Regions from separate parts of the Mediterraneibacter butyricigenes genome, predicted to be linked through region 2. Evidence: predicted binding sites of a transcription regulator. Region 2 holds the regulator's gene; the other holds the start of a gene.

Region 1 (8,038 bases), 560 kb from region 2:
CCCTTTCTCGCCGTTTGCTTTCACATTAAGAGAAGTCCAGGTCTGACCATCGTCATAGGAAACATACCAGTAATTATCCTCACCGATTTTCAACTGTGGTGTTATGCCGTCCTGTCCTGCGGCACCGGTATCGCCTTTATCACCTTTATCACCCTTGTCTCCTTTGTCACCCTTTTCTCCAACGGAAGCAGGGTCAAGCCAGCCGGCATTCAATGTCAGATCGTCCGTAATAGCTGTGCTGAAATCAAACCCTGTGCCATCTGCTTTTCTCCATCCCGTGAATACAAATACATTTCCGGTATTTCCAGGTGCTTCAAGAGAAGCGGCTCTGCCGCCTGACGGAAGAACCTGAATTGCAAATACGGCATCGCCATTCCTATAAGTAACTGTTTTTCCGACGGTCATTCCATCTTGAAGAGCACCATAGTATATTCCGCCGCTCACGACAGCTTTAATGCTCGCAGTCCCTATATTTTTTATTTCTCCGTAAAAAGAAGTGATAGACGTAGCTGTATTGCAGATGGTTCCCCGGTTACTGACTTCACAATCTAATCTGCCGCCGTTCGCATAGATCTTTCCTTTGTTTGTCAAAGAGGTATCATTTGTAAATCTGGCCGTACCGCTTATCATAAATGAAGCATGACGCTCCAGATTTAAAGAAGCACCTTTGCCAAAGCTACCTCCGGTCATATTGATCGAAACAGCAGTTTGATCATAAGCAGCCGTACTTGCATCAATCTCAGCGCCGCAAATTGCACCACCTACAGGAATTGATGAATCATCATGACCGGAATTGGGATTGCTGTCCTGAATGGTTAATTTCACTCCGGAGATATAACTGATATCGTCGCCGTAAATAACACGTGATCCCGAGTGTAAATCAAACAATGTGCCACCTGATTTTTGCAACACATGTCCGTTCAGATCAATCGTAACCGTTTTGTTCTCCTTAATAGTGATCGTATCGGAAAGCGTTACATCACTGTCCAGATAATAATTACCACTTTCCAGACTCTTTCCACTATACTCGTCTGTCAGTTTTGTCCAGCCGGTAAAGTCTGACGCGTATACCACGGGCATTGGCATAAAGCACAATGCAATACACAATAGAAGCAGGATACTCCAGATTTGTTTTTTCATAAGGTTTCCTCCGTTCGTACAATGACTGTTTAAAATATAATTTCATCCGCATATGAAATTGCATATATGCAACCATATTCTCAGTCTTTTTTGTATCTTAACATACAGGAATATTTCGCACATCGTCCATTTGGGTAAAAAAATGGACATAAAAAAGGAGCTGCCCAGTTCTGGGCAACTCCTTCTTTTATGGAGGAAAGATTATCCTTCAATGGAAATATAATGCTTTTTCTCTTCGACGGCCTGTTCTTTTGCCTTCGGAACAAAGAAGGAAAGAATACCGTTCTCATATTTCGGATGGATATCGGCTTCTGTAATATGTTCTCCGACATAGAAGCTTCGGCTCATACCACCGGCATAACGCTCACGGCGGATATATTTGCCATCCTTATCCTGCTCGTCTTTATCCAGACCCTTCTCAGCACTGACGGTTACGGTACCATCGTGCAACTCAATCTGGATCTCATCTTTCTTAAATCCCGGCAGATCAATGTCAACCTGGAATCCGTCTTCTTTTTCTTTTACATCGGTCTTCATAAGGTTCTTTGCGTGTTTACCATACAAAGTTTTGTCAACATCCGGGAAAGCCGGAAAAGCAAAATCGTTCATAAAATCATCAAATAAGTTTTCTCCAAAAATACTAGGCATCATCATAAGTCATTTCTCCTTCCAATTTTTAAACTTTGATAATTCGCACGATCGGAGAAATCCGAGGTGTTTCAATTTGGTAAGAACATCGGACTTTTGGGATATCAGTTCTTTCTTTTTATCCCTCTTCCTTTGTTCTATTTGTACTATAACACACATTATTAGCAATGTAAAGAGGTGAGTGCTAAAAAGTTGTGAACATTGTGTGAACATCGAATTCATGATATAATGAGCGTTAGCGTCAAGCACCGAAGGTGCGTGCCGTGGGATAATAACTCTATATGAGTGAAGCAGAAAGAAAAAGAGGACACAGATCTATGAAGCATGTGGAAAAATGGAAAAAACAAATCCTGTGGCTGGTGTTATCCTCTCTGTTATTGTTCAGTGGCTGTGGCTCCACACAGTCTGCTGACAGGAGTGATGCAGAGGTTACAGCATCTGCCGGAGCAGTTACGCAAAATCAGGAGGAAGCGACAAGTTCAGACGAGTCGGATGCAAAGGCGGATGTGGAGACAGACCTGGAACTCCAGAGTCAGTCTCAGTCCGATGCGGCCAATGCATCCTATATATTGTCAGAAGCCCCGGAATATTCGGGAAGCCCGTATGTGGTGCTTGAGAATAACGAACCGGATTTTACGGAAAATGACCGGACAACGGAAGCGTTTGAAACATACAGTAATCTGGATGCGCTGGGAAGATGCCAGGTTGCCTATGCAAATATCTGCAAGGAACTGATGCCTATCGAAGAACGGGGCAGGATCGGAATGATCAAGCCTTCGGGATGGCATACCGTAAAATATAATGACATCATTGATGGAAATTATCTGTATAACCGGTGTCATCTGATCGGATACCAACTGGCAGGGGAAAATGCCAATGAGAAAAATCTGATCACAGGAACCAGATATCTGAACGTGCAGGGAATGTTACCGTTTGAGGATGAAGTGGCAGACTATGTGAAACGTACCGGGAATCATGTACTGTACCGTGTAACACCGATCTTTCAGGGCGAAGAACTGGTGGCGCGAGGCGTGAAAATGGAAGCAGAATCGGTGGAGGACAATGGAACAGGGGTGAAGTTCCACGTATATTGCTATAATGTGCAGCCGGGGATCGGCATTGATTATGCCACCGGAGACAGTTGGAGACAGGATGCAGACGAGGTGAGTTCCGCCGCCGAATCGTCTGCGACAAACGGAAAGAGTGTTGCAAATGTACAGGTAGATGCGGCAGGAAACAACCAGTCCGAGGCAGGGGCGCAAACGGAAACTTATATTTTGAATCAGAATACCAAAAAGTTCCACAAGCCATCCTGTTCCAGTGTAAAGACGATCAAGGATACGAATCGCGGAGAGTTTACCGGGAGTCGGGAGGATCTGATCAGTCAGGGATACGAGCCCTGCGGACGCTGTCATCCGTAAAATATGGACTGCAATGAAGTAAAGTTGGCGCCGGAGTTTGATGAGCAGGGCGTAGCATGCTATAAGCTGGAAGGCGGAGAGTAACTGAATGAATACTATGTAATCGGTCAGCTGACAGGAGAAAAGAAATGATAAAGATTGATTTGATTACCGGATTCTTAGGATCCGGTAAAACTACTTTTATAAAGAAATATGCCCGGTATCTGATGGACAAGGGACTGAATATCGGGATTCTGGAAAATGATTACGGAGCCATCAACGTGGATATGATGCTTTTGAAAGATCTGGAAGGGGAACAGTGTGAGCTGGAAATGATCTCCGGTGGATGTGATCAGGAAACCCACAGAAGACGGTTTCGTACCAAACTGATTGCCATGGGCATGTGCGGATATGACCGGATCCTCGTGGAACCTTCCGGAATCTATGATGTGGATGAATTCTTTGATGCGCTGCGGGAAGATCCAGTGGATCGCTGGTATGAAGTGGGAAGTGTGATCGCGGTGGTCAATGCCTGCCTGGATGACCATCTGACGGAGCACGAAGCGTATTATCTGGCGTCGGAAGTAGCAGATGCGGGGTGTGTGCTGCTTAGCCGAATGGAAGAAGCAGGCGAAGAGCAGGCCAGGAAGACCTTGGAGATGCTGGAAACTGCGTTACAGGAAATCGGCTGTAAAAAGAAGGTACAGGAGTGTGTACTGGCAAAGAACTGGGAAGATCTGACGGAAGAAGATTTTGCCCGGATCCAAAATGTGGGAATGCAGCAGAACAGCTACCAAAAGAAATGGTTCCCGGAAGAAGAATCCTTTGAAACGGCATTTTTTATGAATCTGGATATCGAGAGGAAGCAGGCAGAAACGTTGGTGCAGAGCCTGTTCGAAGATTCGGATTGTGGGAAAATTATCCGGGTGAAGGGCTTTTTGCAGGATGGGAATCAATGGCTGGAGTTAAATGCCACAAGAGGCGGCTACGAGATCCGAACGGCACAAGACGGACAGAATGTGTGGATCGTGATCGGGGAAAGGCTTAAAAAAGAGCGAATTGAAGCAAGAATGCAACGGGAATTCGCGAAATAACTACTGCAATTCAGTAGGAAATATGGTATAATCCTTAAGTTATTATCGTAGAAAATCGATCCAAAAGAGAAAGGGATTATTATGTTAGCGACAATTGAATCTGTAAATAGCGTGGTCAACAACTTTATCTGGGGTGTTCCCGCTATGCTCTGTATTATCGGAGTAGGACTGGTCTTAAGTGTCAGAACCGGATTTCTCCAGATCCGAAAGTTCCCCTATGCGATGAAGATTACGCTGGGACGTATGTTGAAAAAGAAGGAGGCTTCTGACGGAGCTATGACGCCGTTTCAGGCAGTCTGTACTGCACTGGCGGCGACGGTTGGAACGGGAAATATTGCCGGAGTTGCCGGAGCAATCGCAATCGGCGGACCGGGAGCCGTTTTCTGGATGTGGATTTCCGCCCTGCTTGGAATGTGTACCAAGTTCTCAGAAGTTACCCTGGCGGTACATTTTCGTGAGGTTAATGAGGATGGAGAATATGTGGGCGGACCGATGTACTACATTAAGAATGGTCTGGCGAAACACTGGCATTTCCTGGCGTATTTATTCGCAGCATTTGGTGTGTTGACCGTATTCGGAACCGGAAACGCAACCCAGGTCAACACCATTACCACAGCCATTGATTCCGCATTGTTTAATTACAACGTGATCGGAGAGGGCAGTGTGAAGACACTGAACCTGATCATCGGAATCGTGCTGGCGATTCTGATTGCGCTGATCCTGCTTGGAGGAATCAAACGAATCGGACAGGTGACAGAACGTCTGGTACCGTTTATGGCAGTGCTTTATATTTTACTTGCACTGGGAATCATTGTACTGAATATCGGGCATATTCCGGCGGTCTTTGCTTCCATTTTCAAGGGGGCGTTCTCACCGGCATCCGTAACCGGTGGCGCAGTGGGCAGCTTCTTTATGAGTATGAAAAAGGGCGTTTCCAGAGGAATCTTCTCCAATGAAGCCGGACTTGGTACCGGATCCATCGCCCATGCCTGCGCAGATACAAGAAAGCCGGTAAAACAGGGATTCTTCGGAATCTTTGAAGTCTTTGTAGATACGATCGTGATCTGTACACTGACTGCATTGGTTATCCTTTGCAGCGGAGTTCCGGTAGGATATGGTGCCGCAGCCGGTGCAGAGCTTACCATCAGCGGATTTACCGCAGTGTATGGCAACTTGGTGTCCATCTTTACCGCAGTGGCAATGTGCTGTTTCGCATTTTCCACCATCATCGGCTGGGGACTGTACGGAGCAAGATGTATCGAGTTCCTGTTTGGAACCAGAGTGAACAAGCCGTTTATGTTGGTATACTCTCTGGTAGCCATCGTCGGAGCGACCATGGATCTGGGATTGATGTGGAGCATTGCGGAGACATTTAACGGTCTGATGGCAATCCCGAACCTGATCGCAGTCTTCCTGTTGTCCGGTGTGGTTGTGAAGATGGTAAAAGAATATTTTGAAACGGAAAAATAATGTGTTAAAATAGCAGCAGATGATAGCAAATAGCAGGAAAGGAGACATGAAACATGGATTTTATGACATTGGCAAAAGAAAGATATTCGGTACGTGATTATAAGGATACTCCGATTGAAGAAGAAAAGCTTCAGAAGATTCTGGAAGCAGGACGGATCGCTCCGACAGCAAAGAATAATCAGGCATATCGTGTGTATGTGTTAAAGAGTGAAGCAGCAGTTGCAAAGATCCGTGAACTGAGTCGCTGTGCATTCAACGCACCGATCGTCCTTCTGTTTACCTATAACAAAGATGAAGAGTGGTTCAACACGAAAGAGGAAGATTACCGCTCCGGGCAGGAAGATGCAAGTATCGTGGCAACCCACATGATGTTGCAGGCACAGGAACTGGAAATCGGCTCTTGTTGGGTGAATGTATTCCCACCGTCAGAGGTGATCGAGGCATTTGACATCCCGGCAAATGAAAGACCGGTTCTGCTGATGCCGATTGGTTATCCATCAGACAAGTCAGTACCGTCTGAGCGTCATACGCTGTATCGTGACATGGAGGAGTTAGTGAAGGTGTTATAAGATGTTAAATCAGTTTTCAAGAACAGAATTGCTGCTTGGGAATGCAGCAATGGAGAAATTAGCAGGCTCTAAGGTTGCCGTTTTCGGGATCGGTGGAGTCGGAGGATATGTAGTGGAAGCGCTGGCACGCAGTGGTGTGGGCGCTTTTGACTTGATTGATGATGATAAAGTCTGCCTGACAAATATCAATCGTCAGATCATTGCCACCAGAAAAACGGTGGGGCGGTATAAGACAGACGTAATGAAAGAACGGATCCTGGAGATCAATCCGGATGCAAAGGTGGAAATCCACAATTGCTTCTATTTGCCGGAAACCAAGGATGAATTTGATTTTAAAGAGTATGATTATGTAGTCGATGCGGTGGATACGGTGACAGCCAAGATCCAACTTGTTCTGGAGGCTCAGGAGGCGGGCGTTCCGATTATTAGCAGTATGGGAGCCGGCAATAAGCTGGATCCGTCAGCGTTTGAGGTGGCGGATATCTATAAGACTTCCGTATGCCCGCTGGCAAAAGTCATGCGACGGGAGTTGAAGAAGCGGGGCGTGAAACATTTAAAAGTCGTGTATTCCAAAGAAAAGGCACTGGCTCCGATCGAGGATATGGCTATCAGTTGTCGGGCACACTGTATCTGTCCGCCGGGAGCAGCAAGAAAATGTACCGAGCGCCGGGCAATTCCGGGATCGACGGCATTTGTACCATCCGTGGTGGGACTGATCATCGCAGGAGAAGTGGTAAAAGATCTGACGACAAAGGAAATGGAAGAAGCACGAAAGAAGATGGAGGAAGATCTGCAGAAGATCAAAGAGGAACAAACGCGGAAAAAGGAGCAGACACATGAGTGAGACAGAGATCACCTGGGGTGAGGTGAAAGTATTAGAGGAAGGCTCATACAGCCTGATCGATATCCGGGATGATTCCAGTGTCGCTTACGGAATGATTCCGGGAGCCAGACAGATTGTCCAGAGCAAGCTGGAAGAATCTTTAGAAGAACTTCCGAAAGACCGGTTGCTGATTCTGTACTGTATGCGTGGAATTTTCAGTGTGGATGCGGCAGAAATGCTGAGAGAACATGGCTTTCAGGCAAAAAGTTTAAAAGGCGGATATGCATCCTGGCTGGTCAGTCAGATGGAGGAAGAAAAAGAACAGGATCCGGAGCAGAACCGGGCAGCAGAGATTGAACTGAGCATTCGCAAGAAATTCCATCGGGCGTTATTTTCCCAGTTCGCAAAAGCAATCCGGGAATATGATCTGGTACAGGAAAATGACAAGATTGCGGTCTGCATTTCCGGCGGAAAAGACTCCATGCTGATGGCGAAACTGTTTCAGGAATTGAAACGCCATAATAAATTTCATTTTGAACTGGTCTTTCTGGTGATGGATCCGGGTTACAGCGAAGTGAACCGGAAAGTGATCGAGAACAATGCGAAATTGATGGGGATTCCGATTACAGTATTCGAGACGGAAATTTTCGATGCGGTCTATGATATTGAGAAATCGCCCTGTTATGTCTGTGCCAGAATGAGACGGGGATATCTGTACAGTAAGGCGAAAGAACTGGGATGCAATAAGATTGCGTTGGGACATCATTATGACGATGTGATTGAGACAATCCTGATGGGAATGTTGTACTCGGCACAGGTACAGACCATGATGCCGAAGCTGCACAGCACCAATTTTGAAGGGATGGAACTGATCCGTCCCATGTATCTGATCCG
Region 2 (8,038 bases):
GTATGGAAGTGGCCGTTCCGAAGAAATGATCGGGGAAGCAATTGCGCCCTGTAACAGGGAGGAACTGTTCCTTGTATCAAAGGTTTATCCGCAGAATGCCGGAAAAGCACGTTTGGAGAAAAGTCTGGATCAGTCACTGAGATTGTTGGGGACAGATTATCTGGATCTTTATCTTCTTCATTGGAGGGGAGGAATTCCACTGCGTGAAACTGTAGAATGTATGGAAGCAATGGTAAAAAAAGGAAAGATTAAAAACTGGGGAGTATCCAATTTTGATAAGACAGATATGGAAGAACTGTGGCGAGTACCAAATGGACAAAATTGTGCAGTGAATCAGGTGCTATATCATTTGGGATCCAGAGGAATCGAATATGATCTTCTTCCGTGGCAGAGAGAACATAATGTTCCGGTAATGGCATATTGTCCATTGGCACAGGCCGGATCCCTCAGAAGAGGAATGGTCAACAATCACGCACTCAAACAGGTGGCAGAAAAACATAATATCAGTGTGATGCAGTTACTGTTGGCTTTTGTTTTACAGGATGAAAATGTGATCGCAATCCCAAGAAGTTGTAAGAAAGAACATGTACTGCAAAATGCGGCGGTGCGCGATCTGGAACTGACAAAAGAAGACATGGAAATTTTGAATCAGGCTTATCCGAGTCCGACAAGGAGAGTACCCCTTGACATTGTATGAGATGCACTGGGAATCGGAAAAGCATTTCAGCACAGAACAGATGTCTTAAGATAGAGATTTGATATCTCAAGATGTAATTGGAATGGAATTTCAGCACAGAAACGTGTTTCAACCAGGAAAAGACCTACAGTTCAGACCTACGTTTTACAGAGTAGGTCTTTTTCTTTTGCCAAAAATGTATTATAATAAGTCGGAGTATGACTTTTAACAGAGATTAAAGGATGGAAGTTTGTGAAAGCATTAAATGAAGAGATCAAATCAGGTCAGTTGAAAAAGGTTTATCTGCTGTACGGGGAAGAAGCCTATTTAAAGAAGATGTATAAAGAACGTCTCAGAAAAGCGGCACTCCCGGAAGGGGATACCATGAATTATGCCTATTATGAGGGGAAAAATGTAAATGTAAAAGAAGTCATTGACCTGTCGGAGACGCTTCCGTTTTTTGCAGACAGACGCCTGATCATTCTGGAAAATACCGGATTGTTCAAGAGCGCAGCCACCGATCTGGCAGATTATGTGAAAGAAATCCCGGAGACATCCTGCCTGGTGTTTATTGAGACAGAAGTGGATAAACGGGGAAAGATGTTTAAAGCGGTGAAAACGGAAGGCAGGGTGACGGAACTGCCGTTTCAGGATGAAAAAACATTAAAACGCTGGATTCTTGGATTTGTGAAGAAAGAACAGAAACAGATTACGGAATCAACGCTGAATCATTTTCTGGATAAAGTAGGAACCGACATGGAAAATATTCAGGGAGAGTTGGAAAAACTGTTTTGTTACACCCAGGGAAAGCCGGAGATTACAGTTGAAGATGTGGAGGCAATCTGCGTCACGCAGATTACCAACCGTATTTTTGATATGGTGAATGCAGCGGCCGAGGGAAGACAGAGAGAGGCACTGGATCTGTATTATGATCTGATTGCCCTGAAAGAACCGGCAATGCGGATTTTATATCTCCTGACCAGACAGGTGCGTCTGCTGATGCAGGTGAAAGAGATGCAGGATTTGCATTTTGCACAGAAGGAGATCGCTTCCAAGGCGGGCATCCATCCTTATGCAGCCAAAAAATACATGGCGCAGACCAGATATTTTTCGAAAGAACGTATGAGAGAAGCTGTGGAAGAAAGTGCCAGACTGGAGCAGGATGTAAAAACAGGAAAGCTTTCGGATACCCTGGCAGTTGAGATTTTTATCATAGAGTTAAGTAAAAAGTAAAACGGAGGAAAAAACGTGTCACACATTGATCAGAGTAAAATCAGAAATTTTTGTATCATTGCCCATATTGATCATGGCAAATCGACCCTGGCAGACCGGATCATCGAGAAGACCGGTCTTCTGACCAGCCGGGAGATGCAGTCTCAGGTTCTGGACAATATGGATCTGGAGAGAGAACGTGGAATTACGATTAAAGCCCAGACCGTTCGTACGGTTTATCAGGCAGAAGACGGAGAAGAATACATTTTTAATTTGATCGACACTCCGGGACACGTAGACTTTAACTATGAAGTTTCCCGAAGCCTTGCAGCCTGCGACGGAGCGATCCTGGTCGTAGATGCGGCACAGGGTGTGGAGGCGCAGACGCTGGCAAATGTCTATCTCGCGCTGGATCATGATCTGGACGTCATGCCTGTGATCAACAAGATCGACCTTCCAAGTGCAGATCCGGAACGGGTGATCGAGGAAATCGAAGATGTGATCGGAATCGAAGCAGAGGATGCTCCGCAGATTTCGGCAAAGACCGGACTGAATATCGATCAGGTCTTAGAGCAGATCGTGGAAAAAATTCCGGCACCGGGCGGGGATCCGAAAGCTCCGTTGCAGGCGCTGATCTTCGATTCCCTGTATGATTCTTATAAGGGCGTGATTGTATTTTGCAGAATCATGGAAGGAACTGTAAAAAAAGGAACAAAGATGCGTATGATGGCAACAGGGGCTACGGCAGACGTGGTGGAAGTCGGTTATTTCGGAGCAGGTCAGTTTATTCCCTGTGACGAACTTTCCGCAGGAATGGTAGGGTATATTACCGCCAGCCTGAAAAATGTAAAAGATACCCGGGTGGGCGATACGGTGACAGACGATGAGCATCCGTGTGCAGAGCCGCTTCCGGGTTATAAAAAGGTAAATCCGATGGTATTCTGCGGATTGTATCCGGCAGACGGAGCAAAATATCCGGATCTGAGAGATGCCCTGGAAAAGTTACAGTTAAATGATGCGGCACTTCAGTTTGAGCCGGAGACTTCCATTGCGCTGGGATTCGGATTTCGTTGTGGGTTCCTGGGACTGTTACATCTGGAAATCATTCAGGAGCGTCTGGAACGGGAATACAATCTGGATCTGGTTACGACGGCACCGGGTGTTGTGTATAAGGTGCATAAGACAAACGGAGACGTGATCGAACTGACCAATCCTTCCAATCTTCCGGATCCTTCGGAAATTGAATATATGGAAGAACCGATGGTAAAGGCAGAGATCATGGTGACTTCGGAGTATATCGGAGCGATCATGGATCTTTGTCAGGAACGACGCGGGGAGTATCAAGGAATGGAATATATTGAAGAGACCAGAGCGGTGCTTCGTTATCACCTTCCGCTGAATGAGATTATTTACGATTTCTTTGACGCACTGAAATCCCGCTCCAGAGGTTATGCGTCCTTTGATTATGAGATGCTTGGCTATCAGCAGTCTGATCTGGTGAAGCTGGATATCCTTATTAATAAAGAAGAAGTAGATGCGCTGTCCTTCATTGTCTTCCGGGATACGGCGTATGAGCGTGGAAGAAAAATGTGTGAGAAATTAAAGGCAGAGATTCCGAGACAGATGTTTGAGATCCCGATCCAGGCAGCCATCGGAAGCAAGATCATTGCAAGAGAAACCGTAAAAGCCATGCGGAAAGATGTGCTGGCAAAATGTTATGGTGGAGATATTTCCAGAAAGAGAAAACTTCTGGAAAAACAGAAAGAGGGAAAGAAACGAATGCGTCAGGTGGGAAATGTAGAAATCCCGCAGAAGGCATTTATGAGTGTATTGAAGTTAGACGAGAACTAACAGAAATATAAGAGTGGAAAGCTCAGAGAGAAAAAGCACAGAGTGACCGATAAAGAGAAGCGCGAAAAGAATGATTTAGAAAAAAGCGAAGAAGAAAAGTAAAAAGCAAAAAGAGTAAGAAGGGATGTGTGGAAATGGAGAATCTGGAATTGTATCTGCACATTCCTTTTTGTGTGCGGAAATGTGCGTATTGTGATTTTCTGTCTCATACACCGGAAAAAGGTGAGATAGAAGCTTATGTGAAAGCATTGAAAGAAGAAATTGCTTCTTATAAAAATATATTTGATTCCTGCCAGGTGTCCACGATCTTTTTCGGGGGCGGAACTCCATCGTTGCTGACAGCGGAACAGATGAAAGAGATACTGGATGGGATATGGACACATTTCAGACTGGAAGATACCGCAGAGATTACCATGGAGCTAAATCCGGGAACGGCAACGAGAGAACACCTGATTGGTTATCGCAGTGCGGGAGTGAACCGCTTGAGCATCGGATTGCAGTCCGTCCATGACAAGGAGTTGAAGATGTTGGGACGGATCCATGATTATCAGACGTTTCTGAATACTTATCAGGGGGCAAGAGAAGCTGGATTTGAAAATATCAATGTAGATCTGATTTCGGCAATTCCCGGGCAAAGTGTAGAGAGTTGGGAAGAAAGTCTGCGGACAGTTGTCGGTCTGAATCCGGAACATCTGTCGGCATACAGCCTGATTATCGAAGAAGGAACTCCGTTTTATGAGATCTATGGGGAGAAAAATCAGGAGACTGAGCAAATTCATGGGGAAAAGCAGAGGGAAGAAAAAGAAAAGTTGCCATCAGAAGAGGAAGAACGTCTGATGTATGAACGAACCCGGGAACTCCTGGCGGAATATGGCTATCAGCAGTATGAGATCTCCAATTATGCGAAGCCGGGATATGAATGCCGTCATAATCTGGGATACTGGGAAAGAGTTCCATACCTCGGACTGGGTGTGGGAGCCTCTTCCCTGATTCGGTACCGGGAAAAGGAATACAGATATCATCATGTGACGGAAGTGGATGAATATATAAAGTTTGCAGGAACCCCCGAAAAACTGGTCCGGGAACCGGAAGAAGTGGTTAGAAGGGCGCAGATCGAAGAATTTATGTTTCTGGGCTTGAGAAAATGTCAGGGAATTGGGAAGTCGGAGTTTCGAAAACGGTTTGGAGTACCGATCGAAGAGATTTACGGAGACATTTTACAGAAGCAGGAAAGGCTGGGGCTGATCCGGATCGGAGCAGACCAGATTTCGCTGACAGAGCGTGGAATGGATCTGAGTAATTATGTGTTTGCACAGTATCTGTGATAGAAAGAGGAAGCAGTCAGTTTGCACAGGCAGACTGGCTGTTTGCTGTATGATCGACTATTTCATGAGGTAAAAGGCTGTGTTCACGGATCTTTCACGAATTTTCATGAAAAATCCGGAAACATTGTTGACAAATGGAATGGAGAGTGCTATCTTAATAAACGTAGATATTAGCACTCTATAAATTTGAGTGCTAATAACACAAAAAGATTCAGGGAAGATTTCAGGAGGTGTTCATGATAAGAGAAGAAGGCTTAAATGAACGAAAACTGGTTATTTTAAAAGCAATCATCCAGAACTATCTGGAGACAGGAGAACCGGTAGGCTCCAGAACCCTTTCCAAATATACAGATCTGAATGTCAGCGCAGCAACGATCCGAAATGAGATGTCGGATCTGGAAGAGATGGGTTACATTATTCAGCCCCATACTTCCGCAGGAAGAGTTCCTTCCGATAAGGGCTATCGACTTTATGTAGATATGCTGATGGAGGAAAAAGAACAGGAACTCACCGATATGCGAGAGGAACTTCTGCAGAAGTCCGAAAAGACAGATCAGATCCTGAAACAGGCCGCGAAAGTATTGGCCAACAGTACCAATTATGCGACCATGATTTCGTCTCCGATCAACAATCGGAACACATTAAAGTTCATCCAGCTCTCTCAGGTAGATGAGACGCAGTTGGTGGCAGTCATCGTGATGGGCGGCAATGTGATCAAGAACAAGATCATTGATGTGGAAGAAGAACTGGGAAATGAAACACTTCTGAAGCTGAATATGCTGCTGAACACCAGTCTCAACGGAATGTCGATCGATCAGATCAATCTGGGTCTGATTGCTGCATTAAAGGAACAGGCCGGAATCCACCGCAAGGTGATCAGCGATGTGCTGGATGCAGTAGCAGAGATCATTCACATTGAAGATGATATGGAGATTTACACCAGCGGTGCAACCAACATTTTCAAGTATCCGGAGCTCAGTGATTCCAAGAGCGCACAGGAGATTCTGGGAGCGTTCGAGGAAAAGCAGCAGCTGGCAGAACTGGTGACTCAGACCTTATCCAGTGAGGAGAACACAGGAATCCAGGTATATATAGGAGAAGAAGCTCCGGTAAAGACCATGAAGGACTGCAGTGTGGTAACAGCCACTTACGAACTGGGAGACGGAATGAAAGGAACCATCGGAATCATCGGTCCGAAGCGTATGGATTATGAACATGTAATGAAGACGCTGAAAAAGCTTCAGACGGAGTTGGATTCCATGTATGGAAAGAATGATGAATGAGAAGAATGGAAGGTGAGAAACCGTGAGTGAACATAAAAGTCAGGAAGAGATGGTAAAGGATGCGGTAGAGGAGGCAAAAGCCAAAGTCGCAGAGGAACAGACTGAAGAAGTGCAGACGGAAGAGAATCCGGAAACAGTAACTGAGGAAGAAGCTGAGACAGCATCTCAGGAAGAAACAGGCGGAGAAGCAAAGGAGCCGGCAAAAGAAGGTTCCAAAAAGTTTTTCGGCAAGAAGAATAAGAAAGATAAAAAGGACGAGAAGATTGAAGAACTGACAGATCGTCTGACCAGACAGATGGCAGAGTTTGATAACTTCCGGAAACGTTCCGAAAAAGAAAAATCTCAGATGTATGAGATCGGAGCAAAAGATGTGATCGAGAAGATCCTTCCGGTGGTTGATAATTTTGAACGAGGGCTTCAGGGACTGACAGAAGAAGAAAAGGCTGATCCGTTCGTAGAAGGAGTCGATAAGATTTATAAACAGTTGATGACCACGTTAGAAGGAATCGGAGTAAAGCCGATCGAAGCAGTTGGTCAGGAATTCGATCCGGATTTCCATAATGCAGTAATGCATGTGGAGGATGAAGCGTTTGGTGAAAATACCATCGCAGAAGAATTCCAGAAAGGTTACACGTACCGCGACAGTGTGGTTCGCCACAGTATGGTAAAAGTCGCAAACTAATACGGTGTTTCATCCGGGCAATCCCGGAGTTCAAACATAAACATAAATAAGCAATTAAGTGAATGAAAATAAAGGAGGAATTTGTTATGGGTAAAATCATAGGAATTGACTTGGGAACAACTAACAGCTGTGTCGCTGTTATGGAAGGTGGACAGCCGACTGTTATCGCCAATACAGAAGGAGCAAGAACAACACCGTCTGTTGTTGCATTTACAAAGACAGGAGAACGTCTGGTAGGAGAGCCTGCAAAACGTCAGGCAGTTACCAATGCAGAGAAGACCATTTCTTCTATTAAGAGAGAGATGGGTACAGATCATAAAGTAGAGATCGACGGAAAGAAATATTCTCCGCAGGAGATCTCCGCAATGATTCTTCAGAAACTGAAAGCAGATGCAGAAAGTTATCTGGGAGAAAAAGTAACAGAAGCAGTTATTACTGTACCGGCTTACTTCAACGATGCTCAGCGTCAGGCTACAAAGGACGCAGGTAAGATCGCAGGTCTGGATGTAAAACGTATCATCAACGAGCCAACCGCAGCAGCTCTGGCTTATGGACTTGATAATGAAAAAGAGCAGAAGATCATGGTATACGACTTAGGTGGCGGTACCTTTGATGTATCTGTTATCGAGATCGGTGATGGAGTCATCGAAGTACTGGCAACAGCCGGTAACAACCGTCTGGGTGGAGATGACTTCGACCAGAAGATCACAGACTATATGCTGGCAGATTTCAAGGCAAAAGAAGGCGTAGATCTTTCCGGAGACAAGATGGCTCTTCAGAGACTGAAAGAAGCAGCAGAGAAAGCAAAGAAAGAGCTTTCTTCCGCAACGACAACCAACATCAACCTTCCGTTCATTACTGCAACAGCAGAAGGACCGAAGCATTTTGATATGAACTTGTCAAGAGCTAAATTTGATGAGTTGACACGTGATCTGGTAGAAAAGACAGCAGAGCCTGTTACAAGAGCTTTGAAAGATGCCGGAATCACAGCTTCCGAACTTGGTCAGGT

Evidence for each region. Region 2 encodes HrcA, which represses chaperone genes, less so after heat shock. Its sites were predicted from a motif close to TGTTAGCACTCNNNNNNNNNGAGTGCTAACA; they were not measured.
Region 1: the regulator HrcA is predicted to act here: its motif matches at 1,948-1,978, upstream of KGMB01110_RS10665 (Hsp20/alpha crystallin family protein).

What each region holds. Positions count from the first base shown of each region.
Region 1 is NZ_BHGK01000001.1:2,149,950-2,157,987, forward strand. Features, by position in the region: gene KGMB01110_RS10660 (PL29 family lyase N-terminal domain-containing protein) at 1-1,140, opposite strand, end outside; gene KGMB01110_RS10665 (Hsp20/alpha crystallin family protein) at 1,342-1,794, opposite strand; gene KGMB01110_RS10670 (DNA/RNA non-specific endonuclease) at 2,070-3,209, shown strand; gene KGMB01110_RS10675 (GTP-binding protein) at 3,338-4,282, shown strand; gene KGMB01110_RS10680 (alanine/glycine:cation symporter family protein) at 4,364-5,752, shown strand; gene KGMB01110_RS10685 (nitroreductase family protein) at 5,806-6,321, shown strand; gene KGMB01110_RS10690 (tRNA threonylcarbamoyladenosine dehydratase) at 6,323-7,165, shown strand; gene KGMB01110_RS10695 (ATP-binding protein) at 7,158-8,038, shown strand, end outside.
Region 2 is NZ_BHGK01000001.1:2,711,527-2,719,564, forward strand. Features, by position in the region: gene KGMB01110_RS13285 (aldo/keto reductase) at 1-697, shown strand, start outside; gene holA (DNA polymerase III subunit delta) at 929-1,909, shown strand; gene lepA (translation elongation factor 4) at 1,925-3,739, shown strand; gene hemW (radical SAM family heme chaperone HemW) at 3,874-5,064, shown strand; gene hrcA (heat-inducible transcriptional repressor HrcA) at 5,301-6,347, shown strand; gene grpE (nucleotide exchange factor GrpE) at 6,397-7,029, shown strand; gene dnaK (molecular chaperone DnaK) at 7,116-8,038, shown strand, end outside.